Regions from separate parts of the Streptomyces sp. NPDC058464 genome, predicted to be linked through region 3. Evidence: riboswitches for the same ligand, from Rfam matches in the RefSeq annotation. Region 3 holds a riboswitch; each other region holds the start of a gene.
What was found. A riboswitch is a leader RNA that binds a small molecule or an ion and turns the genes downstream of it on or off. The one in region 3 is predicted to bind cobalamin.
Positions count from the first base shown of each region.

Region 1: another riboswitch for cobalamin. It lies ahead of metE (5-methyltetrahydropteroyltriglutamate--homocysteine S-methyltransferase); the one in region 3 lies ahead of ACFWPQ_RS06680 (cobalamin biosynthesis protein).
Region 2: another riboswitch for cobalamin. It lies ahead of ACFWPQ_RS27750 (prenyltransferase/squalene oxidase repeat-containing protein); the one in region 3 lies ahead of ACFWPQ_RS06680 (cobalamin biosynthesis protein).

Region 1 covers NZ_JBHXMA010000012.1:188,460-198,061, forward strand. The annotation lists gene dmpG (4-hydroxy-2-oxovalerate aldolase) at 1-173, opposite strand, end outside; gene ACFWPQ_RS18435 (acetaldehyde dehydrogenase (acetylating)) at 170-1,102, opposite strand; gene mhpD (2-keto-4-pentenoate hydratase) at 1,099-1,896, opposite strand; gene ACFWPQ_RS18445 (IclR family transcriptional regulator) at 1,971-2,693, shown strand; cobalamin riboswitch at 2,821-3,039, shown strand; gene metE (5-methyltetrahydropteroyltriglutamate--homocysteine S-methyltransferase) at 3,195-5,504, shown strand; gene ACFWPQ_RS18455 (histidine phosphatase family protein) at 5,806-6,357, shown strand; gene ACFWPQ_RS18460 (DUF6204 family protein) at 6,419-6,778, shown strand; gene ACFWPQ_RS18465 (hypothetical protein) at 6,955-7,443, opposite strand; gene ACFWPQ_RS18470 (hypothetical protein) at 7,445-8,422, shown strand; gene ACFWPQ_RS18475 (MazG nucleotide pyrophosphohydrolase domain-containing protein) at 8,430-8,864, opposite strand; gene ACFWPQ_RS18480 (TAXI family TRAP transporter solute-binding subunit) at 8,972-9,602, shown strand, end outside.
Region 2 covers NZ_JBHXMA010000022.1:159,026-168,627, reverse strand. The annotation lists gene ACFWPQ_RS27785 (cytochrome P450) at 1-475, shown strand, start outside; gene ACFWPQ_RS27780 (YoaK family protein) at 601-1,287, opposite strand; gene ACFWPQ_RS27775 (transglycosylase SLT domain-containing protein) at 1,750-2,163, opposite strand; gene ACFWPQ_RS27770 (ECF transporter S component) at 2,500-3,381, opposite strand; gene ACFWPQ_RS27765 (ABC transporter ATP-binding protein) at 3,378-5,060, opposite strand; gene ACFWPQ_RS27760 (CbiQ family ECF transporter T component) at 5,057-6,367, opposite strand; gene ACFWPQ_RS27755 (SCO2322 family protein) at 6,360-6,977, opposite strand; gene ACFWPQ_RS27750 (prenyltransferase/squalene oxidase repeat-containing protein) at 6,974-8,206, opposite strand; cobalamin riboswitch at 8,315-8,446, opposite strand; gene ACFWPQ_RS27745 (phosphotransferase family protein) at 8,501-9,151, shown strand; gene ACFWPQ_RS27740 (hypothetical protein) at 9,283-9,602, opposite strand, start outside.
Region 3 covers NZ_JBHXMA010000003.1:343,583-353,184, reverse strand. The annotation lists gene ACFWPQ_RS06690 (anion permease) at 1-926, shown strand, start outside; gene ACFWPQ_RS06685 (hypothetical protein) at 946-1,173, shown strand; cobalamin riboswitch at 1,316-1,456, shown strand; gene ACFWPQ_RS06680 (cobalamin biosynthesis protein) at 1,557-2,567, shown strand; gene ACFWPQ_RS06675 (cobyric acid synthase) at 2,564-4,087, shown strand; gene cobN (cobaltochelatase subunit CobN) at 4,084-7,752, shown strand; gene ACFWPQ_RS06665 (putative cobaltochelatase) at 7,749-9,602, shown strand, end outside.

The DNA of each region.
Region 1 (9,602 bases), on a different contig from region 3:
GTGACGCTGGAGCCGGACAGGCCGTCGCCGTGGGCGACCTCGATGGCGCGGACTCCTGCGGCGTCGAGGGCGGCGGCGATGGTGCGGGCCTGGTCGACGGTGTAGCGGTGGCGGACGGCGTGCATGCCGTCCCGCAGGGTGACGTCCTGGACGTACAGGCGGGGACCGGTCATCGGGAGGCCACCTCCGGGGTGCGGTGGGCGGCCATGCGCTCCGCGGTGCGCAGCGCGGCCGAGGTCATGATGTCGAGGTTGCCGGCGTAGGCGGGCAGGTAGTGGGCGGCGCCCTCCACTTCGAGGAAGACGGAGACCTTCACGGCGTCGCCGGGAGCCAGGGTGCGCAGGGGGTCGTCGGCGGCCACCCGCTCGAACTGCACCTTCTGCTTGAGGCGGTAGCCGGGGACGTACGTCTGCACGCGCGCGACCATCTCCTCGACCGAGGCCGTGACCGCCGCGTCGTCGCAGTCGCCGACCAGGCAGTGCACGGTGTCCCGCATGATCAGGGGCGGTTCGGCCGGGTTGAGCACGATGATCGCCTTGCCGCGGGCCGCGCCGCCGACCTTCTCGATGGCGGACGCCGTGGTCTCGGTGAACTCGTCGATGTTGGCGCGGGTGCCGGGCCCGGCGGAGCGGGAGGAGATCGAGGCGACGATCTCGCCGTAGTGGACGGGTGTCACGGCGTTCACCGCGGCCACGACCGGGATGGTGGCCTGGCCGCCGCAGGTGACCATGTTGACGTTCGGGGCGTCCAGGTGGGCGTCGCCGTTGACGGGCGGGACCACGTACGGGCCGAGCGCGGCGGGGGTGAGGTCGACGACCGTACGGCCGAGGGCGCGCAGCACCTCGTCGTGACGGCGGTGGGCGCCGGCGGAGGTGGCGTCGAAGACGGTCGAGACGTCCTCGAACTCGTCCAGGCCGACCAGCCCGTCCACGCCCTCGTGGGTGGTGGCCACCTTGAGGCGGCGGGCGCGGGCCAGGCCGTCCGAGTCCGGGTCGATACCGGCCATGGCGGCGATCTCCAGGGACTCGGAGAGCCGCAGGATCTTGATCATCAGGTCGGTGCCGATGTTCCCGGACCCGATGACGGCGACCTTCGTGGTCATGCTGCTCCCTCGGTGGCGAAGGTGACCCCGACCGTGCCGAGGCCCTCGATGCGGGCGGTGAACTCGTCGCCCTCGGCGGCGACCGCCATCGGGCCGAGCGCTCCGGTCAGGACGATGTCGCCGGCCCGCAGCGGGTCGCCGAGCCCGGCCAGGGTGGCGGCGAGCCAGCGGGCGGCGGTGAGCGGGCTGCCCAGGCAGTCGGCGCCGGTGCCCTGCGAGACGGTCTCGCCGTTCTTGGCCAGGGTCATCCGGACCCCACGCAGGTCGACCCGGTCCAGCGGGACCGGTGTGCCGCCGAGGACGAACAGGCCGCTGGAGGCGTTGTCGGCGACGGTGTCGACGATGGTGATGTCCCAGTCGGCGATCCGGCTGTCCACGATCTCCAGCGCGGGCAGCGCGAAGGCGGTGGCCCGCAGCAGGTCGGCGACGGTCGGGTCGCGGTGCGGCAGGTCGGTGGCGAGGACCAGGGCGACCTCGGCCTCCACCTTGGGCTGGAGGAGCCGGCCGGCCGCGACCGGCTCGCCCTCGGCGACCGCCATGTCCGCGAAGAGGGCCCCGAAGTCGGGCTGTCCGACCCCGAGCTGCCGCTGCACGGCGGGCGAGGTCAGCCCGATCTTGCGGCCCACCAGCCGGCGGCCCGCGGCCATGCCACGCTCGACGTGCAGCCGCTGCACCGCGTAGGCGGTCTCGATGTCGTCCTCGGGGAGGAGGGCGCGCACAGGGGCGCAGGGGATGCCGGTGCGGGTGGCTTCGTCGAGGACGTCGGCCACCTTGGTGACGAGGTCAGGGCTCATGCCGACAGGTATAGGCGGGCGCCGGGAAACGAGGCAAAATATGTTCCGTGGTACGGAACAGCAATCAGGGAAACATGCTCGACAAGGCCGTGGCGGTCCTGGACTGCTACCGACCGAACGGCGGCGCGTTCCGTCTGACGGAACTGGCCGAGCGGTCCAAGCTGCCCAAGACCACCGTGTTCCGGCTCTGCGCCGAGCTGGTCCGGCTCGGCCTGCTGGAGCGGGACGCGGACACCTACCGGCTGGGCGGCGCCCTCTTCGAGCTGGGGTCGCTGGTGCCGCGCCGACAGGATCTGCGGGAGGCCGCGCTGCCGTTCCTCCAGGACCTGTTCGAGGCCACCCACGAGACCGTGCACCTCGGGGTGCGCGAGGGCCACGAGGTGGTCTACGTCGAGCGCATCCACGGCCACGACGTGCTGCGGCTGCCGTCCCGGATCGGCGGCCGGCTCCCGCTGACCTGCACCGGGGTCGGCAAGGCCCTGCTGGCGTTCTCGGGCGCCGAGCTGGTCGAGGAGGTGCTGGCGGCGCCGCTGCCGCGGTTGACGGCCCGCTCGATGACGGAGCCTGCGCGGCTGCGTACGGCAGTGGAGCAGGCGCAGGTCGCCGGGCTGGCGTACGAGGAGGAAGAGGCCGCGGAGGGGGTCAGCTGTATCGCGGCGCCGGTTTTCGACGGGCCGACGGCGGTGGCGGCACTGTCGGTGGCCGTGCCGTGCGGGCGGTTTCGGCCGGCGCAGCTGGCACCGGCGGTGCGGACCGCTGCGCTGGGCCTGTCGCGGGCGTTGCGGTCAGGTCGGTGAGTTGTTGGGGTAGGGAGACGTTCGCCTAGGGGGGTGGGGGTGTTCGCGGACGGCGGGTGCGGGTTTGTCCTTGGCTGGTCGCGCAGTTCCCCGCGCCCCTTTGGGGCGCGCCCCTGGCCGGGGTCGTAAGGTGGGTGCCGCAGCTGGTTCGCCCTGTCCGCCAGGCGGGGTGTCGTAAGAGGGAACCCGGTGTGAGTCCGGGACTGCCCCGCAGCGGTGAGTGGGAACGACCGCCGTCATACGCACTGGATCCACCGGATCCGGGAAGCGACGGCCAGTAGGGGTCTCGTACGGCCACGAGACGCGCCCGCGAGTCCGAAGACCTGCCAACTGCCCGTGTGCGAACCACTCGTGCGCGGACATCCCGGTGACCTCGTGGGCGGGTCGGCGTGCACATCGGACGGACGGTCGTATACGACCGCCGCCGTCCGGTTCGTCATCCCTTCGCGCTCTCGTCCCGTCACCGGGATCTCAGGGAATCGTCTCGCGAAGGAGATCTCCGTGACAGCCAAGTCCGCAGCCGCGGCAGCCCGGGCCACCGTGTACGGCTACCCCCGCCAGGGGCCGGCCCGGGAACTGAAGAAGGCGATCGAGAGCTACTGGCAGGGCCGGGTCACCGCCGGCGCCCTGCGGGCCACCGCCGCCGAACTGCGCCGCTCCACCTGGCGGCAGCTCGCCGAGGCCGGCCTCCACGAGGTGCCGACCGGCGACTTCTCGTACTACGACCACGTCCTCGACACCACCGTGATGGTCGGCGCCGTCCCCGAGCGGCACCGCGCCGCCGTCGAAGCCGATGCCCTGGACGGCTACTTCGCCATGGCCCGCGGCACCCAGGACAGCGCGCCGCTGGAGATGACGAAGTGGTTCGACACCAACTACCACTACCTGGTGCCGGAGTTGGGTCCCGACACCGTCTTCGCCGCGAACTCCGCCAAGCAGGTGGACGAGCTGCGGGACGCGCTGGCCCTCGGGCTCGCGGCCCGGCCGGTGCTGGTCGGCCCGGTCACCTATCTGCTGCTCGCCAAGCCGGCGCCCGGTGTGCCCGCCGGCTTCGACCCGCTCATCCTCCTCGACCGGCTGCTCCCGGTGTACGCCGAGGTACTCGCCGACCTGCGGGCGGCCGGGGCCGAGTGGGTGCAGCTCGACGAGCCCGCCCTGGTCCAGGACCGCACCCCGGGCGAGCTGGCCGCCGTCGCCCGCGCCTACCGCGACCTGGGCGCCCGCACCGACCGGCCGAAGCTCCTGGTCGCCTCCTACTTCGGCCGGCTCGGCGAGGCCCTGCCGGTGCTGGCGAAGGCCCCGGTCGAGGGGCTCGCCCTGGACTTCACCGGGGCGGCGGCCGCCAACCTGGACGCCCTGGCCGCCGTCGGGGGGCTGCCCGGCAAGCGGCTGGTCGCCGGTGTCGTCGACGGCCGCAACGTCTGGGTCAACGACCTGCCGGCGTCCCTCACCACCCTCGGCACCCTGCTGGGCCTCGCCGGCCGGGTCGACGTCGCCGCCTCCTGCTCCCTCCTCCACGTGCCACTGGACACGGCCGCCGAGCGGGACATCGCTCCGCAGGTCCTGCGCTGGCTGGCCTTCGCGAAGCAGAAGACCGCCGAGATCGTCACCCTCGCCAAGGGGCTCGCCCAGGGGCCCGACACCATCGCCGCCGAACTCGCCGCCAACCGGGCCGACCTGGCCTCCCGGGCGGGTTCACCGATCACCTGTGATCCCGCGGTCCGTGCCCGGTGCGCCGCCGTCACCCCGGCCGACGTCCGCCGCGCCCAGCCGTACCCCGACCGCGCCGCCGCCCAACGCGCCCACCTGCGGCTGCCGTTGCTGCCGACGACGACCATCGGCTCGTTCCCGCAGACCGGCGAACTGCGCACCGCACGCGCGGACCTGCGGGCGGGCCGGATCGACACGGCCGGCTACGAGGAGCGGGTCAGGTCCGAGATCCGGGAGGTGGTCGCCTTCCAGGAGAAGGCCGGCCTGGACGTCCTGGTGCACGGCGAACCCGAACGCAACGACATGGTCCAGTACTTCGCCGAGCAGTTGACGGGGTACCTGGCCACCCGGCACGGCTGGGTCCAGTCGTACGGCACCCGGTACGTGCGCCCGCCGGTCCTGGCCGGTGACATCTCCCGCCCCGAGCCGATGACGGTGCGCTGGACGTCGTACGCCCTGTCCCTCACCGACCTCCCCGTCAAGGGCATGCTGACCGGGCCGGTGACCATGCTGGCCTGGTCGTTCGTCCGCGACGACCAGCCGCTCGGCGACACCGCCCGCCAGGTCGCCCTCGCCCTGCGCGACGAGGTCGACGACCTGGAGAGGGCGGGCACTTCGGTCATCCAGGTCGACGAGCCCGCGCTGCGCGAGACCCTGCCGCTGCGGGCCGCCGACCGGGACGGGTACCTGGCGTGGGCGACCGAGGCGTTCCGCCTGACGACCGGCGGAGTCCGTCCGGAGACCCAGATCCACACGCACATGTGCTACGCCGAGTTCGGTGACATCGTCCGGGCCATCGACGACCTCGACGCGGACGTCATCAGCCTGGAGGCGGCCCGCTCGCACATGCAGGTCGCCCGCGAACTCGCCGCGCACGGCTATCCGCGCGAGGCGGGACCCGGGGTCTACGACATCCACTCGCCCCGGGTGCCGAGCCCGGCGGAGGCCGCCGACCTGGTGCGGACCGGCCTGCGGGCCATCCCCGCCGAACGGCTCTGGGTCAACCCCGACTGCGGGCTGAAGACCCGCGGTTGGCCTGAGGTCCGGGCCTCCCTGGAGAACCTCGTCGCGGCGGCACGCTCGGTGCGCGCGGAGCTCTAGCCGGGTCCTGTGGCGGGTGCCGGACGGCGTACTGTCGGGGGGCGCGGGGGACCCCCCACCCCACCGCCGGGGCCCCGCACCGCCGCCGGCGCGCGGGGGCGCCACGCTGGGGGCGCGCGGAGCGCTCGCGGGGCCCTGGGGGGGGTGCCGCCCGGCGTACTGTCGTGCGCGTCCGGCACCCGCCGTCACCACCGCCGTCACCCGTCACCGCCGCCGTCACCCGTCGCCGCCACGACCAGACACCGCCCGACATCGCCAGACTCCGCCCGACACCGATGGACGACCATGGAGGAACCGCCCCGTGACCTGCCGAGTCATCCTGATAGCCCCGGCCTTCACACCCTCGCTGCGGCGGGCCCGCTTCTACGACGGTGACTCGATCGAGAACCCCGGGAAGGTCGCGCTGTCCCTGCCGGCCGCGGGCGAGGTCGTCCACTCCCCCGGCGTGCGCTGCCGGGAGACGGCGGCCGCGCTGGGCCTGGACGCCTCGGCGGAGCCCGAGCTGTCGGGCCTGGACGCGGGCCGTTGGCGGGGCCGGGCGCTGGACGAGATCGGCGCCGCCGAACCCGACGCGCTGCTCCAGTGGCTGACCGACCCGGGCGCCGCGCCCCACGGGGGCGAGTCGGTAAGGGAGTTGTGCGCGCGGGTCACCGGCTGGCTGGACCGGACGGGCCTGACCATCGGCAGGACGATCGCCGTGGTGGAGCCGGAGGTGGTGCGGGCCATGGTGCTGCACGTGCTGGGGGCGCCCGATACCGCGTTCTGGCGCGTGGACACCCCGCCGCTGTCGGCGACGGAGATCACGGGCGGGCCCGGTCGCTGGAACCTGCGGCTCGGCCAGGTCGGCGGGTAGCACCGGAGGGGCGCCGGAAATGCGGTGGAGCGGTGCGCCCCGTCCTGCCTAGGGTCGCGCCATGACCACCCGCACCTTCCGCGTCACCGTCCGCGGCGTCTTCGACGGCCTCAGCGCCGCGCAACGCGCCGAACTGCTCTCCCGGGCCGCCGAACACGACGTACTGCGCGCGGCCTTCACGCCCGAGGGCCACCTCAGTTACGACATCGACGCCCGTCCCGCCTTCACCTTCCGCTTCCAGGACAGCGGGGAGGACGAGGAGGACATCCTGGAGGCCACCGAGCGTGCCGAGGAGGCAGCCAGGGCGTGGCTGGCCGAGCGCGGCTACGGCTACAAGAACCTCCGGTCCAGCGCGGAGGACCTCTCCCAGGCACCCCTCGGCAAGCGGCAGCGCCGGGCGGCCGCGCAGCAGCAGGGCTGACCCTTCGCGGAAACGGCCACGGCGGCCTGAAGTCGCCGTGGTTCAGGTCACGTCGGGATGTGACCTGATTGTGGAGTTCCTATGCCGGAGGCGTGGCATGCTCGGGGCCACATCGAGTTACCGACCAGTTCTACCCATCGGTAACAAAGTCGGTGTTCCTTCGCGACCCCCCACCCTCAGGACCGACCTTGCGCAGACGCACGAGGCCAGGGCATGCCCTCATGCCCGCCTTCGCCGTGACCGCCCTCATCCTCGCCGCCGGCTGCTCCTCGCCGCAGCACCAGACCTCCGCCGGCGACCACGCCCGGGAGACCGCCCGGGTCTCCGACGGGGGCCTCCGCCGCCGCCCGCACGGACGGACAGTCGCTCGCCGTCGCCGCCGCACCCGCCGCCACCGCGACCACGGCCGCCGGCTCGGCGGGTGCGGGCCGACCGGCCCACCGCACCGCGCTCACCGTCAGCTCGTACGACAGCAAGACCCGACGGGCCGTCATATCCGGCGCCACGAAGGGGAGTTCTCCGGGCAAGGGCAGTCCGGCCGCCCCGACGGTCTCCCCCACCCCCTCGCCATCGGTCTCCGCCTCGGCCGCCGCCCGCCAGGCCGCCGTCGGTGACGTCATCGCCAGCACCCCCGCGCCCGGCGCCCCGGACGGACTGCTCGCCAAGGTGACCAAGGTGCTCGGCGAGACCGACGCCGGCACCGAGGTGCAGACCGAGCCCGCCACCCTCGACGCCCTCCTCGGCGACGACACCGCCAAGGGCACCGCGCCCGTCGACCCGGCCGCCTTCGACGTCGACAAGCTGCTGCCCGACGTCAAGGTCTCCTGGTCCAAGGCCGGTGACGTACACGTCGGTCCCGAGGGCGCCCACGTGCCGCTCGGCAGCCTCCGGCTGGACGTCAGCACCGAGATACCGACCGCCGAGGGCGCCCCGGCGTCCGCAGCGGCCTCGGTCTCCGGCTTCGTCCAGGTCGCCCCGCAGGTCGACTTCGCCTACGGCGGCGCGGGCACCGGCAGCGCGCCCGGCTCCGCCTACCTCGGCGTCTCCGGCGACTGGGACTCCGGCTGGGCGGTCAAGGGGCGGGCGGCGGCCACGGCCACCCCGCTGCGCATCCCGTTCGCCAAGCTGCACGCCGACCCCGTGCTCCAGGTCGGCGCGGTCCCCGTCGTCGTCAACCTCGACCTGACCTGCTACCTCCAGGTGAGCGGCGACGGGAAGATCTCCGTCGACGTGGAGCAGAACCTGAAGGGCGACTTCAAGGCGGGCGGCACCTTCGGCACAACCCAGGGCTGGACGCCGGTCAGCAGCTCGACCATGACGAGCACGCCGGTGCGCACCTCGGTGACCACCGCGGGCGGCGTCAGGACCACGCTCGGCGCCGAGGCCTCCGTCGGCCTCTACGGCAGCGTCGGTGTCACCGCCGACCTGGCGCCGTACCTGCGCGGTGAGGCGACCGGCACGGTCACCGCCACCTCCGCGACCCCGGGCGCGGACGTCCAGGGCGACTGGAGCCTGTACGGCGGGGTCGACCTCTCCGGCACCCTGCGCCTCCAGCTGTCGGTCTTCGGCACCCCGGTGCTGGAACGGGGCATCCCACTGGGCGCCCTGCACCGCGAGTGGAAGCTGGCAGGCGGCAGCCTCTGACCCCGGGTCAGGCCGCGCCGCCCGGTCTCCAGCCCTGGCCGCGCAGCACCGCCGACACGTCCGGCGCCCGGTAGTGCTCGCCCTTGAGCACCTTGCCGTCGGCCCGGCGGGCCACCTGCCCGTCGGGCCCCAGCTTGCTCATGTTGGACCGGTGGATCTCGGCGAGGACCGCGTCCAGATCGATCCCGTGCACCAGCGCGGTGCCGTACGCCACGTAGACCACGTCCGCCAGCTCGTGCGCGAGCCGGTCGAGGGGCCCTTCGACCGCGACCTCGGCGACCTCCGCGGCCTCCTCGGCGAGCAGCTCCCCCCGGTGCGCGGCCAGTTCCGGGGACACCTCGGTCGGCGTGGTGCGGGCGTCCAGGCCGAAGGCGTGGTGGAACTCCCGGACGAGGCGGGCGGGTGAGGTACCGGTCGGGGCACCGGGGACGGAACTGGTCATGCGAACGACTCTAGCCGCCGCCACTGACAGTCCGGGGCCGCCGCCCTGCCCCCGGCCCCGGCCGCCTCCCCTGGCCAGGACCCTGCCCTGCTGGCAGGATCGCGCGCATGCCCAAGGTCTTCCCCCGTATCGGCAGGCGCCGCGCGCTCCAGGGCGCAGCCGCCTGCTTCGTCGCGTCCGGCCTGCTGCTGTGGTGGCTGCTGCCGCTGGGCGAGAAGCCGCCGACCGGGACGATCACCTTCAGCACCGGGACCCTGCGCGGCGTCTACCAGGAGTACGGCGAACGGCTGCGCACCGAGCTGGCCAGGGACATGCCCGGGCTGAAGGTGAAACTGGTGCAGAGCAACGGCTCGTACGAGAACGTGCAGCGGGTGGCGACCGGCCGGGCCGACTTCACCATCGCGGCGGCCGACGCGGTGGAGACGTACGAACTGAACGACGGAAAGGGCGCCGGAAAGCTGCGCGGGGTGGCCCGGCTCTACGACGACTACGTGCAGCTGGTCGTGCCCAGCGACTCCGGGATCACCAGCGTCGCGCAACTGCGGCACAAGAGGGTGGCGATCGGGCTGCCCGACTCGGGGGTCCGGCTGATCGCCAACCGGGTGCTCAGGGCCGCCGGGGTGGACCCGGCGAAGGACATCACCCCGGTGTCCGAGGGCATAGACACCGGCCCGGACCAGCTGCGGAAGGGCAGGATCGACGCCTTCTTCTGGTCCGGCGGACTGCCGACCAAGGGGC
Region 2 (9,602 bases), on a different contig from region 3:
CGGCAACGAGACCACCCGCAACGCCATCACCCACGGCATGCACGCGTTCCTGACCCACCCCGACGCCTGGGATCTCTACAAGCGCGAGCGGCCCGCGACCACCGCCGAGGAGATCGTCCGCTGGGCCACCCCGGTCAACTCCTTCCAGCGCACCGCCACCCAGGACACCGAACTGGGCGGCAGGCTGATCCGCAAGGGCGACCGGGTCGGCGTCTTCTACGCCTCCGCCAACCACGACCCCGAGGTCTTCACCGACCCCGACACCTTCGACATCACCCGCGACCCCAACCCCCACCTCGGCTTCGGCGGCGGTGGCCCCCACTACTGCCTCGGCAAGTCCCTCGCCGTCCTGGAGATCGACCTGATCTTCAACGCGATCGCCGACGCGATGCCGGGCCTCCGGCTGGTCGGCGACCCGGACCGGCTGCGCTCGGCGTGGATCAACGGCGTGAAACACCTCCGGGTCACGACGTAGGGGTCACCACGTCGTAACCCCCTCCGGACGCGGGCCGACGGCTCCCGGCGCCGCCGGCCCGTCCCGAGGGAGGCAGGAGCACCCCCTCCCTACGCCCCCGTTCCTGCCTCCCCCGAGACGCGAGGTCACTCCCTGCCCGACGCGACCACCGCCAGCACCCCGGACACGGCGGCCGCGACGAGCAGGGGCACCCCCGGGCTGTGGTCGCTGATCAGCCACGCCCCCAGCGCCGCGCCGGCGAACAGCGCGACGACCGCTGCCGCCCGGCGCGGGGAGCGGTGGCTGGTGCCGTCGCCGAGGCGGGACTCGGAGAGGAGTCCGGTCAGGGTGGTGGTGAGGACCGTGGTCGCCGTGAGGTCGGGCACGCCCAGCTTGCGGACGTTCGCGTTGCGCAGCCCCATCGCGAAGGCGGTCAGCGCGATCAGGACGTAGCTGGTGGCCGGCGTGCCGGAGCCGGCGAAGGCCAGCACGGCCGACCCGGCCACCAGGGTCGCCTCCGCCGCCAGCGTCACCCGCATCCACCGGCGCCGGGAGCCGGCGGCGAGCCGGGCCGCGACCCGGCCGCCCGTCGCCGCGCCCAGCATGAAGGCGGCCAGCGAGGTCGCCGAGTGGGGGACGGAGAAGCCGGGCGTCCCGGCGGCCGCGAAGCCGAGGATCACCACGTTGCCGGTCATGTTGGCGGTGAAGACATGGCCCAGGCCGAGATAGCCGACGGCGTCGATCAGGCCGCTCACCAGCATCAGCGCCAGCAGCACGGCCACCAGCCGCACACCGCGGGTCTCGGGGTCGCGGGGCGGGGTGGCCGTCGTCATCGTTCCTCCGGCGGTCCGGCGGGTGGTCTGGCTCCGGGCCCAGTGCACCACGGCGGGCCGCACGTCGGCACCGCGGCCGGGCGGACGTCGGCACCGCGGCCGGGCGGACGTCGGCAGCGTGGCCGGGCGGACGTCGGCAGCGTGGCCGGGCGGACGTCGGCACCGCGGCCGGGCGGACGTCGGCACCACGACGGGCCGCATCTCGGAAGCACGGCCGGGCGCACGTCGGTACCACGGCGGGCCGCACGTCGGCACCACGGCGGGCCGTACCTCGGCACCGCGGCCGGACATGCCGCGGCAGCACGCCCGCATCTACGTCGGCACCCTGTCCGGACATGCGTCGGCACCCTCGCCCAGGAGGAGGGGCGAGGGTGCCGGAGTTCAGGGGCGCGCGGTGCCGGGGATCAGCGGCGGCTGCGCGGCTCGGCCGCGATCGACCACGGGCGCGCGCGGGTCGGCGGCTCAGTACCAGCCGTTGGCCTGCCAGAAGCTCCAGGCGGCGGTCGGGCTGCCGTAGCGGGAGTTCATGTAGTCCAGGCCCCACTTGATCTGGGTGGCCGGGTTGGTCTTCCAGTCGGAGCCGGCGGACGCCATCTTCGAGCCGGGCAGGGCCTGGACCAGGCCGTAGGCGCCGGAGGAGGAGTTGGTGGCGGAGATGTTCCAGCCACTCTCGTGCGACACGATCTTGCTGAACGCGTTGAACTGCGCGGCGTTCGGAATCATCTTGTGCGCGATCGCCTGGGCCGAGGAGGCCGACGTGGTGGCGGCCTGGGCGGGCGCCGCGGTCAGGGCCATGCCGGCGGCGGCAGCGGCCACGGCGGCGGTGGTGAGGGCCTTCTTCGGGGAAGCGATGCGGCGGATGAAGGACACGGACACGGAGAACCTCTTTCGTCGGGGACAGGGAGTCGCCGTGCTCCGGAACCACCCGTGAGGGCCGTCCGTATGCGTCGGCGCCGCGGCCCGCTGCGGGCTCGTGGCGCCTGGCGACGTCGTCCAGACAAGCAGGCCGGGAACCCGTCCGCAATCACCCCTTTTACTAGTGGTGGTCGCATACGCGTCGATGGTCCGTTGTGTGGCGTGGCTCTCAAACCGCAGGTCAGTCGGGGTCGCGAAACGGGCAAAAGGGAAAAGTCTGACTACTGTTCCGGGTCGTAGGTGACGTGGGTCATGTGGGGTGCTTCACCGGTCCGGTCACCTGGCGCGTACGACGCCTCACGTCCCGGGACCGTCGAATGTGACCGCGGTCTCGAAGGCGGCCCGCCGGGTGGCCCGGCGCAGCGCCCGCAGCAGCGCCGGACCGAGGAGAAGGGTGAGGACGACCGTGCACAGGGCCCGGCCCAGGTTCCAGCCCATGGCGGTGGCCAGGCTGTAGGCGAGGAAACGGGCCAGGTTGGCGGCGGGCCCGGCGTGCGGGTCGAAGGCGAGGTTCGAGGCGGTGCCGGCCAGCAGCGGCCAGCCCGCCAGGTCGACGACCGTGCCGTAGGCGAACGCGGCCACGAAGCCGTACCCCGCCAGCAGCGCCAGCTCCCCGCGGCCGCGCAGCCGACCGGCGCCCGGCAGCAGGCCGGCCCCCATCGTGAACCAGCCCATCGCCAGCATCTGGAACGGCAGCCACGGCCCCACCCCGCCGGTGAGCAGCGCCGACGCGAACATGGTGAGCGAGCCCAGGGTGAACCCGAAACCCGGCCCGAGGACCCGCCCGCTCAGCACCATCAGGAAGAACATCGGCTCGATCCCGGCGGTGCCGGCGCCGACCGGCCGCAGCGCCGCCCCGGTCGCGGCCAGCACGCCCAGCATGGCGACCGCCTTCGGACCGAGCCCCGACTCGGCGATTGTCGCCGCCAGCACGGCGACCAGCAGCACCAGCAGCCCCGCGAAGAGCCAGGGCGCGTCCTGGGCGTGCGAGGCGATCCGGGAGGAGGGCGGGGCGAGGAAGGGCCAGCCGACGGCGACCACGCCGACGGCGCTGACGAGGAGCAGGGCGGCGATGGAGCGGGGGCCGAGCCGCACGGGGTTGTCCGCCCGGGACCCCGCCCGGGGACGCGACCGGATACGGGGACGCGACCGGATACGGGGAGGGGGCGTGCCGGTCATGCCAGCGCCTCCCGGACCTGGGCCACGGTGAGCCACCGCTGCGGCGCGAGGATCTTCGTCACCTGCGGGGCGAAGGACGGCGAGGAGACGACGATGTCGTCGGTCGGCCCGTCCGCGATGACCTCGCCCTCCGCGAGCAGCACCACCCGGTGCGCGAGCTCCGCGGCCAGCTCCACGTCGTGCGTGGCCAGCACGATCGCGTGCCCGTCGGCGGCGAGCCCGCGCAACACGCCCACCAGCCGGGCCTTCGCCGCGTAGTCCAGGCCCCGGGTCGGCTCGTCGAGCAGGAGCAGCGGCGGGCGGGCGGTGAGGACGACGGCGAGCGCGAGGGCGAGCCGCTGCCCCTCGGAGAGATCACGGGGGTGCGTGTCGTCCGCGACCCCGGGCAGCAGCTCGGACACGAGCCCGCGGCAGGTCCCGGACTCCGCCCCCGCGTCCCGGTCGGCGGCCGCGCACTCGGCCCCGACCGTGTCGGCGTACAGCAGGTCACGCGGTTCCTGCGGGACCAGTCCGACCAGGCGTACGAGGTCACGCGGGCGCGTGCGGTGCGGGACCGCGCCGCGGACCCGCACCGCGCCGGAGCCCGGCTCGACGAGCCCGACCAGGGCGCCCAGCAGCGTGGACTTCCCGGCGCCGTTGCGCCCCATGAGGGCCACGGTCTCCCCGGGGGCGACGGTGAGGTCGACGCCGCACAGCGCGTCGACCCGGCCCCGGCGGACGGCGAGGGAACGGACCTCGGCGAGCGGAGCCGCCGGGCCGACCGCGGGACCGGCCGCGGGACCGGCCACACGATCACCCGCGCGACCGGCCACACGACCACCCGCGCGACCGGGAACGGGCCGCTGCTCCGGGACCCGCCCGGCGAGCCGCTCCCGCAACCCGGCCGCCGCCGCCCGCCGCCGGGCGTCCCGTACGGTCATCGGCAGCGGCGACCACCCGGCCAGCCGCCCCAGCTCCACCACCGGCGGACACACCGGCGACACGGCCATCACCTCGGCGGGTGTCCCGCACACCGGCGCGGCCCCGTCCCCGGGCAGCAGCACGACCCGGTCGGCGTACTGCACGACCCGCTCCAGCCGGTGCTCGGCCAGCAGCACCGTCGTCCCCAGGTCGTGCACCAGCCGCTGGAGCACGGCCAGCACCTCCTCGGCGGCGGCCGGGTCGAGCGCGGAGGTCGGCTCGTCCAGCACCAGGACCGCGGGATGCGGGGTGAGCACCGACCCGATCGCGACCCGCTGCCGCTGTCCGCCCGAGAGCGTGGCGATTGCCCGGTCCCGCACCTCGGCGAGCCCCAGCAGATCGAGGGTCTCCTCCACCCGCCGCCGCATCACCGCCGGGGCGATCCCCAACGACTCCATCCCGTAGGCGAGTTCGTCCTCCACGGTGTCGGTCACGAAGTGGGCGAGCGGATCCTGGCCCACCGTGCCGACGACGTCCGCGAGTTCGCGCGGCCGGTGGGTGCGGGTGTCCCGGCCGGCGACCGTCACCCGCCCGCGCAGGGTGCCGCCGGTGAAGTGCGGCACGAGCCCGCTCACGGAGTTCAGAACCGTCGACTTGCCGGTGCCGGACGGGCCGGCCAGGAGGACGAGTTCACCCTCCGGCACCTCGAAGTCGACATCCTGCACAGCGGGTTGGACCGCGCCGTCGTAGGTGACGGAGACGTCCTCGAAACGGATCACGACGGCTCCTCCCTGGGGCCCTTGGGATCCCCGGGAACGATGAGGGCGGGCAGCAGGCCGAGCAGCACGGCGGCCGCGGGCCAGAGCGGAAGCGTGGGGGCGACCAGCGGTACGACCCCGGGATGCAGGGCGTCCGGATCACGGACGGACGCCAGGGTGAGCAGGGCGGCGACCGCGGCGCCGGCCCCGGACACCAGCCAGGCCCGCGCGTCCCACGGGTCGGGCCGGTACCGGGTGCGCGGCGAACGCCGGCCGCCGAGCCGCAGCCCCGCCAGCGCGGCGGCCACCCCGGCCGGCAGCAAGGTCGGTCCGTAGCCGCCGCCTTCAGCGGTGAGCAGCCCGTACGTTCCCGCGCAGATGCCGAGCAGGCCGCCGAGGGTGAGCACGGCCGTCGTACGGCGGACCCGGTCCGGGACGTCGGCGCTGCGGCCGTACCCGCGCGCGTCCATCGCGGCGGCGAGGGCGACCGAACGCTCCAACGCGCTCTCCAGGACCGGGAGTCCGACCTGGAGCAGGCCGCGGATGCCGGAGTCGGGGCGGCCGCGCAGCCGCCGGGCGGCCCGCAGCCGCTGCACGTCGGCCACCAGATGCGGCGCGAAGGTGAGCGCGACGACCACGGCCACGCCCAGCTCGTACAGGGCACCGGGCAGGGACTTGAGCAGCCGGGCCGGGTTGGCGAGCGCGTTCGCGGCGCCGACGCAGACGAGGAGGGCGGCGATCCTGAGGCCGTCGTACAGGGCGAAGACGAGCGCCTCCGCGGTGACCCGGCCGCCGAGCCGGATGCCCTGGGCCCAGTGCGGGAGAGGCACTTCGGGAAGGGTGACGAGGGTGTGCGCGCCGGGGACGGGGGAGCCGAGGACGACGGTGAAGGCGAGGCGGACGAGGAGGACGGCGAGGGCGAGCCTGGCGAATGCGGCGTAGGAGCGGGACCAGGGGGCGACCCGGCTCCGGCAGACGGCCACGACGTAGGCGGTGACCGCGACGAGGAGGGCGAGGAGGAGGGGGTTGGTGGTACGGGACGCGGCGACCCCGAGAGAGAGCGACCAGAGCCACCAGGCGCCGGGGTGTACGGGGGAGCGGCGCTGCAGCCGGGCGACGGGGGGTTTCGCTCGCCCGCGCTTGCGGGGTGCCTCCCCCAGCCTTCGGCCGGGGGGACCCCCAGCGCCCACCCGTGCCGCCTGGGGGTCCCCCCAGGCTTTTAGGGCTCTGGGGGAGGCACGACTGCCCGCAGCCAGGACGTGCCCCGCAAGGGGCGCGGGGAACTGCGCGACCAGCCCCCACCGGCCCGCACTGTGGCGCTCACGCATTCTTCCGCCGCCGTGTCTGCCAGAGGGCACCCGCAGCCACCACTACGACCACCCCCACGCCGGCCGCCAGGCCGAGCGACGGCCCGCTGTCCGACGTACCCCCCGCCGCGACCTTCTCCCCGCACCCCCGCGACGGATACCCGTCGATGGCGCACAGCAACGCGTTCGTGTCGTACCGCAGCGGCTTCGCCACCGTCGCCAGCGCCTCCGCCGTCGTCGCGTCCTCGGACACCACCGCACAGGCCGTCCGCCGCGCAGGCGGCCGCTCTCCCGGGGACGCGTCCGCCGCCGTGCCGAAGTCGACGACCAGCGCCACCCGCTTCCGGCCCTCCACGGCAGGCGTGCCGGCGCAGATCCTCCCGAAGTCCGCCGTGCCGCGCGGTCGCGACGCGTCCGCCGAGTCCTCGCTCACCGCGAAGCGGAAACCCTCGACCGAACCGTCGGCGGGCCGCGCGGTGGAGGGGCCCTGCGTGGCGTACGCCCAGCGCGCGCCGTCCCGCTCCCAGAAGGACCAGTAGCGGTAACCGGTGGCCGCCGCCGGCCCGGCGGCCGTCGCGCACAGCGTCAGCGCGGCCAGGAGCAGCAGCGCGGCCCGGCGGACCGCGGTCACAGCTGCTGCTGCTTCCGGCGGCCGCTGAGCAGGAAGCCGATGCCGATACCGCCGACGAGACCGGTGCCGACGATCCACCACACGCTGTTGCCCGGCTTCTTCTCCTCGGTGTGCTTCGCGGCGGCCGTGGCCGCCTGCGGCGCCGGGCCCGTCGCGTTCAGCGCCGTCACCAGGTTCGTCCCGCCGAAGTCGCGCGGGTCCGCGCCCATCGCGTGCGCGGCGAGGACCAGCTCGGCGTAGGCCGCGGGCCCGCTCTGCTCCGCCCACGGCACGGCGTGCGCCTCCAGCCACGCGTACGGCTTCTTCGCCGGCTTCGTCCAGCCCTGCGCGGCCATGGCGACGACCGCGTCGGCGGTGTTGCCGTAGTCCGGCTGGGGCTTGGCGCCGGGCAGCGCGGAGACGAGGTAGCCCTTGGCGGAGGTGGCGTCCGCCAGGTACGCGGCGCCGTTGCGGGCCACCTCGTCCCGGGTGAGGGCCTTGGCGGCGTCCGCGCAGGCATGGCTGCCCTTCGCCGACGCCTTCCCGGCCGTCGTCACGAATCCCTTGCCGAGGGCTCCGAGCACCCCGGCCGCGGTCGCGTCCGCGTTGGCGGCCAGTTTCCCCTGCTGGTCCGGCTGGTAGGCGAGAGCGCCGCCACCGTCCTCGGCGCAGGGGAGGGACCACTTGGCGAGGAGGGCGTACGGCGACCTGTCCGCGCTCGCGCCGGCCGCCGCGAGCGCGCCGATGACCACGCCGGTGGAGTTGGTGTCGCTGGCCGAGCCGGGGGCGTAGCCCCAGCCGCCGTCCTTGTTCTGCTGCGACTTCAGCCAGTTCACGGCCCTGTCCGCGGCGGCGTCGTGGCCGCCGGCCGCCTTCAGCGCCTGTACCGCGGCCGCCGTGCTGTTCGTGTCCACGGTCACCTTGGCGTCACAGGCCGCCGTCGGCTCGGCGCGGAACGCGGCGAACGAGCCGTTCGCGCACTGCTGCCCGGCCAGCCAGTCCACCGCCTTCGCGGCCGGGGTGACCCCCACCGCGCGCTGGGCCAGCAGGGCGAGGGACTGGCGCCAGACGCCGTCGTACTTCGGGTCCGAACCGCCGTACAGCCCCGACGGGAGGACCGCCGACGCGGAGGGCGAAGGGGACGCGGTGCCGGCGGCCGTGCCGGCGGCCAGCGCGGTCGTCGCGGGCGTGGCGGTACCGATGACGGCGGTGGCGGCCAGCACCCCGGCGGTGCGGCGGAGGACGGTCATGGTCGGCGGGTGCCTCTCCCTGCGGGGAGCCGGGCAGCACGGGACACCCCGGCGGCTCGGCTCCGTAAACCTCGACGGTGCCGTGCGACGGCGGGCGCCGGCGCACATGAGCCGATCAACGTCCCGGGCGCGGCGGTCCGGCTTGCCACAGGGGATGTGGCTCACGGTTGCGGGTCAGCGCCGGAATTGCACCGGCTTCCCCCCGTACGGGTGATGACGACCCGGCTACCTTACCGGCCGCCCGGCGGAAGCTGAGAGGGGGCTGTGCGGGGACCGTTTCGCTATGGTCGGGCCATGACGGGGAGACTGCTCGGCTCGGGGCGTTCGGCCGACGTGTACGAGATCGACGAGGCATGGGTGCTGCGCCGGGACCGGGACGGCTGGGGGGACGCCGCCGCCGAGGGCGCGGTGATGACGTACGTACGGGAGCACGGGTACCCGGCGCCCCGGGTGCGGCCGTCCGGGTCCCGTACCGAACTGGTGATGGAGCGGCTGTCCGGGCCGACCATGCTGGCGGCGCTGCTGGCGGGGGAGACGGACGCGGCGGAGGGCGGCGCGCTGCTCGCCTCGCTGCTGCGCCGGCTGCACGCGGTGCCCGGCCGGGAACCGGCCGATCCCGGCGCCCGGGTCCTCCATCTCGACCTCCATCCGGACAACGTGATACTGACCCCCGACGGCCCTCGGGTCATCGACTGGACCAACGCCGAGGACGGGCCGCCCGGGCTCGACTGGGGCATGTCCGCGGTGATCCTCGCCCAAGTGGCGCTCGGTGCCTACCCGTTGGCGCGCACGCTGCTGACGGCCCTGCTCGCCGATCCGGCCGAACTGACCGAGGAAGGGCTGACGGAGGCGCTGCGGCGGCGGGCGGCCAATCCGACGATGAGCCGGGAGGAAGTCGAAGTGCTGGGTGAGGCGGGCGAGTTGATACGGGCGATCGCGTTCTAGGGCGGACCGGCAGCGCTCCTTCAGGGACGCTGGGGGTACCCCCGGCCGAAGGCCGGGGGAGGAACTGCGCGAGCAGCCACGACGGCGCCGCAGTCGACCGACGGCATGCCGCGGCAGGTCCGGCGGAGCGCTCACGCCGCGTTCGCGAGCGGGGCGATGCCCGCGGACAGGTGGCGGGCCATCCGGCGCAGTGCGTCGTCGCAGTCGGCCGGGGTCTCGCCCACCGCCACCCAGAGGGCCAGCCGGTCGGCGGCGGTGGCGTGCGGCCCGGCGGTGACGTGGTCGCCGGTGTGCCCGGTGAGGAGCATGCGGTCGGCGCCGGGCTCGTGGGCGGCGTCGGGGGAGAGGTCCAGGTGGTCGAGGCGGCCGGTGGCGGCCGGGTAGGCGAACTGGATCGCGGCCGCCCGCTGCCGGGTCGGCGTGGTGTCGGGCACATCGCCGGTGGCGAGGG
Region 3 (9,602 bases):
GCGGTCTGGTCGGCGCCACCGTCGCCTCCGCCGGCTTCGGCGCGGTCCACGGCGACGTGCTCGTCACCAAGGTCCTGCTCCCGGCGGTCGCCGCCCCCCTGGTCGCGGGCCTCGCGGCGACGCTCGCCACCCGCCTGTCCTACGCGATCGGCAAGAACGCCGACGACAACGCCACCCGCAAGGGCTTCCGCGCCGGCCAGATCGCCTCCGCCGGACTGGTCTCGCTCGCGCACGGCACCAACGACGCGCAGAAGACGATGGGCATCATCACCCTCGCGCTGATCGCGGGCGGCTCCATCGCGCCCGGCTCCAACCCTCCCACCTGGGTCATCCTCTCCGCCGGCCTCGCGATCGCGCTCGGCACCTACATCGGCGGCTGGCGGATCATCCGCACCATGGGCAAGGGCCTGACCGACCTTCAGCCGCAGCAGGGCTTCGCCGCCCAGACCAGCGCGGCCACCGCGATCCTGGCCTCCTCCCACCTCGGCTTCTCCCTCTCCACCACGCACGTCGTCTCCGGTTCGGTGATGGGCGCGGGCCTCGGCCGCAAGGGCGGCACGGTCCGCTGGTCCACCGCGACCCGCATGATGGTCGCCTGGGTGCTCACGCTCCCGGCCGCCGCGCTGGTCGGCGCCCTCGCCGAGTCCGTGACGGACCTAGGCGACTGGGGCACGGCGGTCGTCGCCGTCTTCCTGGTGGCCGCCAGTGCCACGATCTGGAAGCTCTCCCGCCGCGAGGTCGTGGACAGCAGCAACGTCAACGACACGGGCGCCACGGAGCCGGCCGGCGTGGTGACCACGGCGATCGCCGCCGTGACCCCGCCCCCCGCGGGCACGGTCACGGAGGACCTGACCGCCACGATCCCCTCCCCTTCCCCCTCCCCCGCCACGGCTGCCCCCGCGACCGACCCGGCCGCCACCGTCTGACCCCCGAGGAAGAAGCGACATGAACATCGACTGGGCAGCCATCGGCTCCGTCTTCGGCGTCAGCCTCGTGGCCACGGTGGGCCTGGTGGCCCTCTTCACCCTCGGCATCAAGGGCCTCTCCGCCCGCGAACGCGCCACCGCCCAGGGCAACTCCGCGGCTCTGGCCGTGACCGCCGCCTACCTCTGCTTCGCCGGCTGCACGGCCGCCGTGGCATGGGGCATCCACCTGATCGTGGCGAAGGCCTGACGCCGAAGGGCCTCACCGGCGCCGAGAAGGCTCCTCTCCGTCCGCTCGGAGAGGAGCCTTCGGCATGCCCCACGGGCCCCGCCGGGCAACCGGTGTGGGCCTTCCCACACACTCCCCTCCCAGGTCAACGGCAAGTTGACGGGTCTTCCAGGGGCGTGGTGGACTTCCGAAGCCATGTACGGCGGCAAGGGAGGAAGCCGGTGTGAATCCGGCGCGGTCCCGCCACTGTCACCGGGGTAGCAATCCCCGGGAGCCAGGAACTCCCACCGCCGGTCTCGTCGAACCAGGGCGCGGACACCCTGAGTGAGGACATATCGCCATGCGCGGCTGCCGACCGAGGTTCAGCAACCGGCCCGTCCCCGACCCCGCGGCCGGCTGAGCCGATGGGTGCCGATCGCGTCTTCGCGTACGGCGCCGCCGCCGGCCTTCTCGGTGACCTGCTGCTCGGCGACCCGCGCCGGGGGCATCCGGTCGCCGTGTTCGGGCGGGCGGCCGGGGCCGTGGAGCGGGTGCTGTGGCGGGACCACCGCGGGTGGGGCGCGCTGCACACCGCCGTGTGCGCCGGCGGCGCCGTGGCGCTGGGCGCCGTGGCCCAGCGGGCCGTACGACCGTCCACCGCCGCGTCCGTCGCGCTGACCGCGGCCGCCACCTGGGCCGTCGTCGGGGGCACTTCGCTCGCCCGCGAGGCCCGCGTCATCGGGCGTGCCCTGGAGGCGGGTGACGTCGAGGCGGCCCGTGCCCGGCTGCCGCATCTGTGCGGACGGGATCCGCAGGCCCTGGACGCCGACGGGATCGCGCGGGCGGTCGTGGAGTCCGTCGCCGAGAACACGAGCGACGCGGTCGTCGGGGCGCTGGTGTGGGGGGCGGTGGGGGGTGTGCCCGGGCTGGTGGGGTTCCGGGCCGTCAACACCCTGGACGCCATGGTCGGGCACAGGTCGGCCCGGTACCGGAGGTACGGATGGGCCTCGGCGCGGCTGGACGACGTGGCGGGCTGGCCGGGGGCGCGGCTCACCGCCGTGCTGGCCGCGGTGGCCGGGGATGACCGGCGGGGGGCCGTACGGGCCTGGCGGGCCGATGCGGCGAAGCATCCGAGTCCCAACGCCGGGCCCGTGGAGGCTTCGTTCGCCGGGGCGTTGGGGGTGCGGCTCGGGGGGACGTTGTCGTACGGCGGGCGGGTCGAGCACCGGCCGGTGCTGAACGGGGAGGGGCGGAGCGTGGAGACCGGGGACATCCAGCGGGCGGTGCGGCTGTCACGGCGGGTGGGGTGGCTGGCGTTGGGGGTGAGTGCGGCGACTGCCTTGCTGCGGGGGCGGGTCGACCGGCCACAGCCGTTGCGGGTCGACCAGGCTCAGCGGTCGCGGTCGGCCATGCAGCGCCCCGGGGGTTCCTCATGAACAACCTCAAGAACAACGGAGGCCTCCTCGTCGCCGGTACCACCTCCGACGCCGGGAAGAGCGTCGTCACCGCCGGTATCTGCCGGTGGCTGGTGCGGCAGGGGGTGAAGGTCGCGCCGTTCAAGGCGCAGAACATGTCCCTCAACTCCTTTGTCACGCGCGAAGGTGCCGAGATCGGGCGGGCGCAGGCCATGCAGGCGCAGGCCTGCCGGGTGGAGCCGACCGCGCTCATGAACCCCGTGCTGCTCAAGCCCGGTGGCGAACAGAGCAGTCAGGTCGTGCTGCTCGGCAAGCCGGTCGGTGAGCTCAGCGCACGCGGGTACCACGGTGGACGGCAGCAGCGGCTGCTCGGCACCGTGCTCGACTGTCTCGCCGAGTTGCGGGGCACGTATGACGCGGTGATCTGTGAGGGGGCGGGCAGTCCGGCGGAGATCAACCTGCGCCGGACCGACATCGTGAACATGGGGATCGCCCGGAACGCCGGGCTGCCCGTGCTCGTGGTCGGGGACATCGACCGCGGGGGCGTGTTCGCCTCCTTCTTCGGGACCGTGGCGCTGTTGTCGCCGGAGGACCAGGCCCTCGTCGCCGGGTTCCTCGTCAACAAGTTCCGGGGGGACGTGTCCCTGTTGGAGCCGGGCCTGGACATGCTGCACGGGCTCACCGGGCGGCACACCTACGGCGTCCTCCCCTTCCGGCACGGGCTCGGGATCGACGAGGAGGACGGACTGAGGGTGTCCCTGCGCGGGACCGTCCGGGAGTCGAACACGGCCCCGCCCGTCGGGGCGGACGTGCTCCGGGTCGCCGTCTGTGCGATCCCGCTGATGTCCAACTTCACGGACGTGGACGCGCTGGCCGCCGAACCGGGCGTCGTGGTGCGGTTCGTGGACCGGCCGGAGGAGCTGGCCGACGCCGATCTCGTCATCGTCCCCGGCACCCGGGGGACGGTCCGGGCCCTGGAGTGGCTGCACGAGCGGGGGCTCGCGGACGCGCTGCGGCGCCGGGCCGCCGAACAGCGGCCCGTGCTCGGCATCTGCGGTGGCTTCCAGATCCTCGGCGAGCACATCGAGGACGAGGTCGAGAGCCGGCGCGGACAGGTGGACGGGCTCGGGGTGCTGCCCGTGCGCGTCCGGTTCGCCCGGGAGAAGACGCTCACCCGGCCCGTCGGGGAGGCCCTCGGCGAGCGGGTAGAGGGGTACGAGATCCATCACGGGGTCGGTGAGGTGACCGGCGGGGAGCCCTTCCTCGACGGGTGCCGGGTCGGGCAGACCTGGGGCACGCACTGGCACGGCTCCCTGGAGTCGGACGGTTTCCGGCGGGCCTTCCTGCGCGAGGTGGCGGCCGCCGCGGGCCGCCGGTTCGTGCCGGCCCCCGACACCTCGTTCGCCGCGCTGCGCGAGGAGCAGCTCGACCGGCTCGGCGACCTGATCGAACAGCACGCGGACACGGACGCGCTCTGGCGGCTCATCGAGTCGGGCGCGCCGCAAGGACTGCCTTTCATTCCACCGGGAGCGCCCGCATGAGCACTGTGTTGTTGTTGTCGACCGCCGACACCGATCTGCTGGCGGCCCGGGCCGCCTCCGGTGCCGACTACCGGATCGGCAATCCGACGCGCGTCGACGTCACGGCGGAGCTGCCCGCGCTCCTCGCGGGCGCGGACATCGCCGTCGTACGACTGCTCGGCGGCAAGCGGGCCTGGGAGGACGGGCTCGCCGCGCTGAAGGCCGCCGGGATCCCGACCGTGCTGCTCGGCGGCGAGACGGTGCCGGACGCCGAGCTGATGGCCGAGTCGTCGGTGCCGGCGGGCGTGGTCGCCGAGGCCCTCAGGTACCTCGTCGAGGGCGGCCCCGGCAACCTCACCGAGCTGGCCCGGTTCCTCTCCGACACCGTGCTGCTGACCGGTGAGGGGTTCGTCGAGCCGCAGAAGATGCCCGAGTACGGCGTCCACGGCTCCCGTACCCGGGAGAGCGGCCGGCCGACCGTCGGGGTGCTCTTCTACCGGGCCCACGAACTGAGCGGCAACACGGGCTTCGTGGACACCCTGTGCGACGCGATCGAGGCGCGCGGCGCGAACGCCCTTCCGGTGTACTGCGGTTCGCTGCGCGGGGCGGACGCCGGGCTGTACGAGCTCCTCGCCGGGGCCGACGCACTGGTCGCGACCGTCCTGGCGGCCGGCGGCACGCACGCCTCGCAGGCCTCGGCCGGCGGCGACGAGGAGGCCTGGGACATCGGGGCGCTCGCCGACCTCGACGTGCCGGTGCTGCAGGGGCTCTGCCTGACCTCCTCCCGGCAGGCCTGGGACGACTCCGACGCCGCCCTCTCCCCCATGGACGCGGCGATGCAGGTCGCGATCCCGGAGTTCGACGGACGGCTGATCACGGTCCCGTTCTCCTTCAAGGAGCAGGGACCGGACGACGTCCCGGTGTACGTCGCCGACCCCGAGCGGGCCGGACGCGTCGCCGGGATCGCCGTACGGCACGCGCGCCTGCGGCACAAGCCGAACGCGGAGAAGAAGGTCGCGCTGGTCTTCACCGCGTACCCGACCAAGCACTCCCGGGTCGGCAACGCGGTGGGCCTCGACACGCCCGCGTCCGCGGTGGGCGTGCTGGACGCGCTGCGGAACGCCGGGTACGTGGTCGAAGGACACCCGGACAACGGCGACGAGTTGATCCACCGGCTCATCAACGCCGGCGGCCACGACGTCGAATGGCTCACCGAGGAGCAGCTGGCCGCCGCGCCCGCGCGGGTGCCGCTCGCCGACTACCGGGCCTGGTTCGAGAAGCTCGACCCGGGGCTCCGGGACGCGATGACCGAGGCGTGGGGCGAGCCGCCGGGCTCGCTGTACGTCGACGGCGACGACATCGTGCTCGCTTCCCTCCGGTTCGGGAACGTCGTGGTGATGATCCAGCCGCCGCGTGGTTTCGGCGAGAACCCGATCGCCATCTACCACGACCCGGACATGCCGCCGTCGCACCACTACATGGCCGCCTACCGGTGGCTGGAGAACAGTTTCGGCGCCGACGCGATCGTGCACATGGGCAAGCACGGCACGATGGAGTGGCTGCCCGGCAAGGGGCTCGGGCTGAGCGCCGGCTGTGCGCCGGACGCGGTCCTCGGCGAACTGCCGCTGATCTACCCGTTCATCGTCAACGACCCCGGTGAGGGCACCCAGGCAAAGCGGCGCGGGCACGCCACCGTGGTCGACCACCTGGTGCCGCCGATGGCCCGTGCCGACACCTACGGCGACCTGGCCAAGCTGGAGCAGCTGCTCGACGAGTACGCGCTGGTGTCGGACCTGGACCCGACGAAGGCGCCGGCCGTCCGCGCCCAGATCTGGACGCTGGTGAAGGCGGCCGAGCTCCACCACGACCTGCATGTGGACGAGCAGCCGGAGGACGACGACTTCGACTCGTTCGTCATGCACATCGACGGCTACCTGTGCGAGATCAAGGACGTGCAGATCCGCGACGGCCTGCACATCCTCGGCGGCGGTCCGGTCGGCGAGCCGCGGGTGAACCTGGTGCTGGCCGTGCTGCGCGCGTCCCAGGTGTGGGGCGGCCAGGCGAACGCGCTGCCGGGGCTCAGGGCCTGCTTCGCGGCCCATTTCGGGCTGGTGGAGAAGGAGTTGCTGGCCGAGCCGGGCACGCCGGTGAAGGTACCGGTCGAGCTGACGGATCTCGTCGAGGGCCCGGCGCGCACCGGCGCCGACGCGATCGACCTGCTGGAGCAGCTGTGCCGCCGGGTCGCGGAGGGCATGGAGCAGCGGGACTGGGCCGCCGCCGAGAGCCGCACGCTGGTGCGCGAGGTCCTCGGCACCGAACTCCCGGACGCCGTCGCGGTGCTGGAGTTCGCGTGCGACGAGGTCGTACCGCGCCTCGCCCGGACCACGGACGAGATCGGGCACATCCTCAAGGCCCTGGACGGCGGTTACGTCCCGGCCGGTCCGTCCGGGTCGCCGACGCGCGGCCTGGTCAACGTCCTGCCGACCGGCCGGAACTTCTACTCGGTCGACCCCAAGGCCATTCCCTCCCGGCTGAGTTGGGAGGTGGGCCAGTCGCTGGCGGACTCGCTCGTGCAGCGGTATCTGAGCGACACCGGCGAGTACCCGAAGTCCGTCGGCCTGACGGTGTGGGGCACCTCCGCGATGCGCACCCAGGGCGACGACATCGCCGAGATCCTGGCGCTGCTGGGCTGCCGCCCGGTCTGGGACGAGGCGTCCCGGCGGGTGACCGGCTTCGAGGTGATCCCGCTCGGCGAGCTGGGCCGGCCGCGCATCGACGTCACGGTCCGGATCTCCGGCTTCTTCCGGGACGCGTTCCCGCACGTGGTCGGGCTGATCGACGACGCGGTGCGCACGGTCGCCGAGCTGGCCGAGCCGGCGGAGTCCAACTACGTGCGGGCGCACGCCGACGAGGACACCGCCGGGCACGGCGACCGGCGGCGCGCGACGGCCCGGATCTTCGGGTCGAAGCCGGGGGCCTACGGCGCCGGGCTGCTGCCGCTGATCGACGCCCGCAACTGGCGCTCCGACGCCGACCTCGCCGAGGTGTACGCGGTGTGGGGCGGTTACGCGTACGGGCGCGGGCTCGACGGGCGGGCGGCGCGCGGGGACATGGAGACCGCGTTCCGGCGGATCGCCGTCGCCGCGAAGAACGTGGACACCCGCGAGCACGACCTCGTGGACGCCGACGACTACTTCCAGTACCACGGCGGCATGGTCGCCATGGTGCGCCACCTGACCGGCACCAACCCCGAGGCGTACGTGGGTGATTCGGCCACCCCCGACCAGGTGAGGACCCGGACCCTCGGCGAGGAGACGCACCGCGTCTTCCGGGCCCGGGTGGTGAACCCCCGCTGGATGGCGGCCATGCGCCGGCACGGCTACAAGGGCGCCTTCGAGATGGCGGCGACCGTCGACTACCTCTTCGGCTACGACGCCACCGCCGGGGTCGTGGACGACTGGATGTACGAGAAGCTCAGCGCGGAGTACGTCTTCGACGCGGAGAACCGGGACTTCATGAAGAAGTCCAACCCGTGGGCGCTGCGCGGGATCACCGAACGGCTCCTGGAGGCCGCCGACCGGGGCCTGTGGGCCGAGCCGGACGCGGACACCCTGGAGCGGCTGCGCGCCACCTATCTGGAGCTCGAAGGCGACCTGGAAGGCAACTCGGAGGGCGACGACCAGTGAGTACCCCGTTCCCGTTCACAGCCGTCGTCGGCCAGGACGACCTGCGGCTCGCGCTGCTGCTGAACGCCGTCTCGCCGGCGGTCGGCGGAGTGCTGGTGCGCGGCGAGAAGGGCACCGCCAAGTCCACGGCGGTACGCGCCCTCTCGGCGCTGCTGCCGGCCGTGGACGTCGTCGCCGGCTGCCGTTTCTCCTGCGACCCGGCCGCCCCGGACCCGGCCTGCCCGGACGGCCCGCACGAGCCCGGCGCCTTCGAGTCCCGCCCGTCACGGATGGTCGAACTGCCGGTCGGTGCCTCCGAGGACCGGCTCGTGGGCGCGCTGGACATCGAACGTGCCCTCGCCGAGGGCGTGAAGGCCTTCGAACCGGGCCTGCTGGCCGACGCGCACCGGGGCATCCTGTACGTCGACGAGGTCAACCTCCTCCACGACCACCTCGTCGACCTGCTGCTGGACGCGGCCGCGATGGGCGCGTCGTACGTGGAGCGCGAGGGTGTCTCGGTGCGGCACGCCGCGAAGTTCCTGCTCGTCGGCACCATGAACCCCGAAGAGGGCGAACTGCGGCCGCAGTTGCTCGACCGGTTCGGCCTGACGGTGGAGGTGGCCGCCTCCCGCGAACCCGACCAGCGGGTGGAGGTCGTACGACGGCGGCTCGCCTACGACGACGACCCGGCGGGTTTCGCGGCGCGTTGGGCCGACGAGGAGGCCGCCGTACGGCAACGGATCGTGGCGGCACGGGAGTTGCTGCCGTCGGTGCGGCTGGGCGACGGGGCGCTGCGGCAGATCGCGGCGACCTGCGCGGCGTTCGAGGTCGACGGGATGCGCGCCGACATCGTGATGGCGCGGACCGCCACCGCGCTGGCCGCGTGGGCGGGGCGGACCGAGGTGCTGGCGGAGGACGTGCGCCAGGCGGCGCTGCTCGCGCTGCCGCACCGCAGGCGCCGCAATCCCTTCGACGCGCCGGGACTCGACGAGGACAAGCTGGACCGGACGCTGGAGGAGTTCTCCGGCGCCGACGAGAACTCGGGCGAGGACTCGGGGGAAGACTCGGGGGACGACGATCCCGGTCCGGAGGATCCCGGTGGGGGCGGCGGGCAGCCGGCGCCCGACGACGGCGGCCCGCAGGGCGGGGACACGGGTGCCCGGCCCGAGGCCGGGGACGACGGCGAACCGCAGACCTCCGGCGGCGCTTCGGGCGAAAAGGCTCCGGTGCGGGCCGCGGAGCCCTTTCGCACCAAGGCGCTGAGCGTGCCGGGGATCGGTGAGGGTGCCGCCGGGCGGCGGTCCCGGGCGCGGACCGAGCACGGCCGTACGACGGGTGCGCGCCGGCCGCGGGGTGCCCTGACCAAGCTGCACCTGGCGGCGACCGTGCAGGCCGCCGCCCCGCACCAGCGGGCGCGTGGGCGGTCCGGGCCGGGGCTGGTGATCCGGCGGGACGATCTGCGGCAGGCGACCCGGGAGGGGCGTGAGGGCAACCTCGTGCTGTTCGTGGTCGACGCGTCGGGGTCGATGGCGGCCCGGCAGCGGATGGGTGCCGTGAAGGGGGCCGTGCTGTCGCTGCTGCTCGACGCGTACCAGCGGCGGGACAAGGTGGGGCTGGTGACCTTCCGGGGCTCGGCCGCCGATGTCGCGCTGCCGCCGACCTCGTCCGTGGACGCGGCGGCGGCCCGGCTGGAGTCGCTGCCGACCGGCGGTCGTACACCGCTCGCGGCCGGGCTGCTCAAGGCGCACGACGTGCTGCGGGTGGAGCGGTTGCGGGATCCGGCGCGGCGGGCGCTGGTCGTGGTCGTGACGGACGGGCGGGCCACCGGCGGTCCGGAGCCCGTCGCGCTCGCCGGCCGGGCGGCCCGGCTG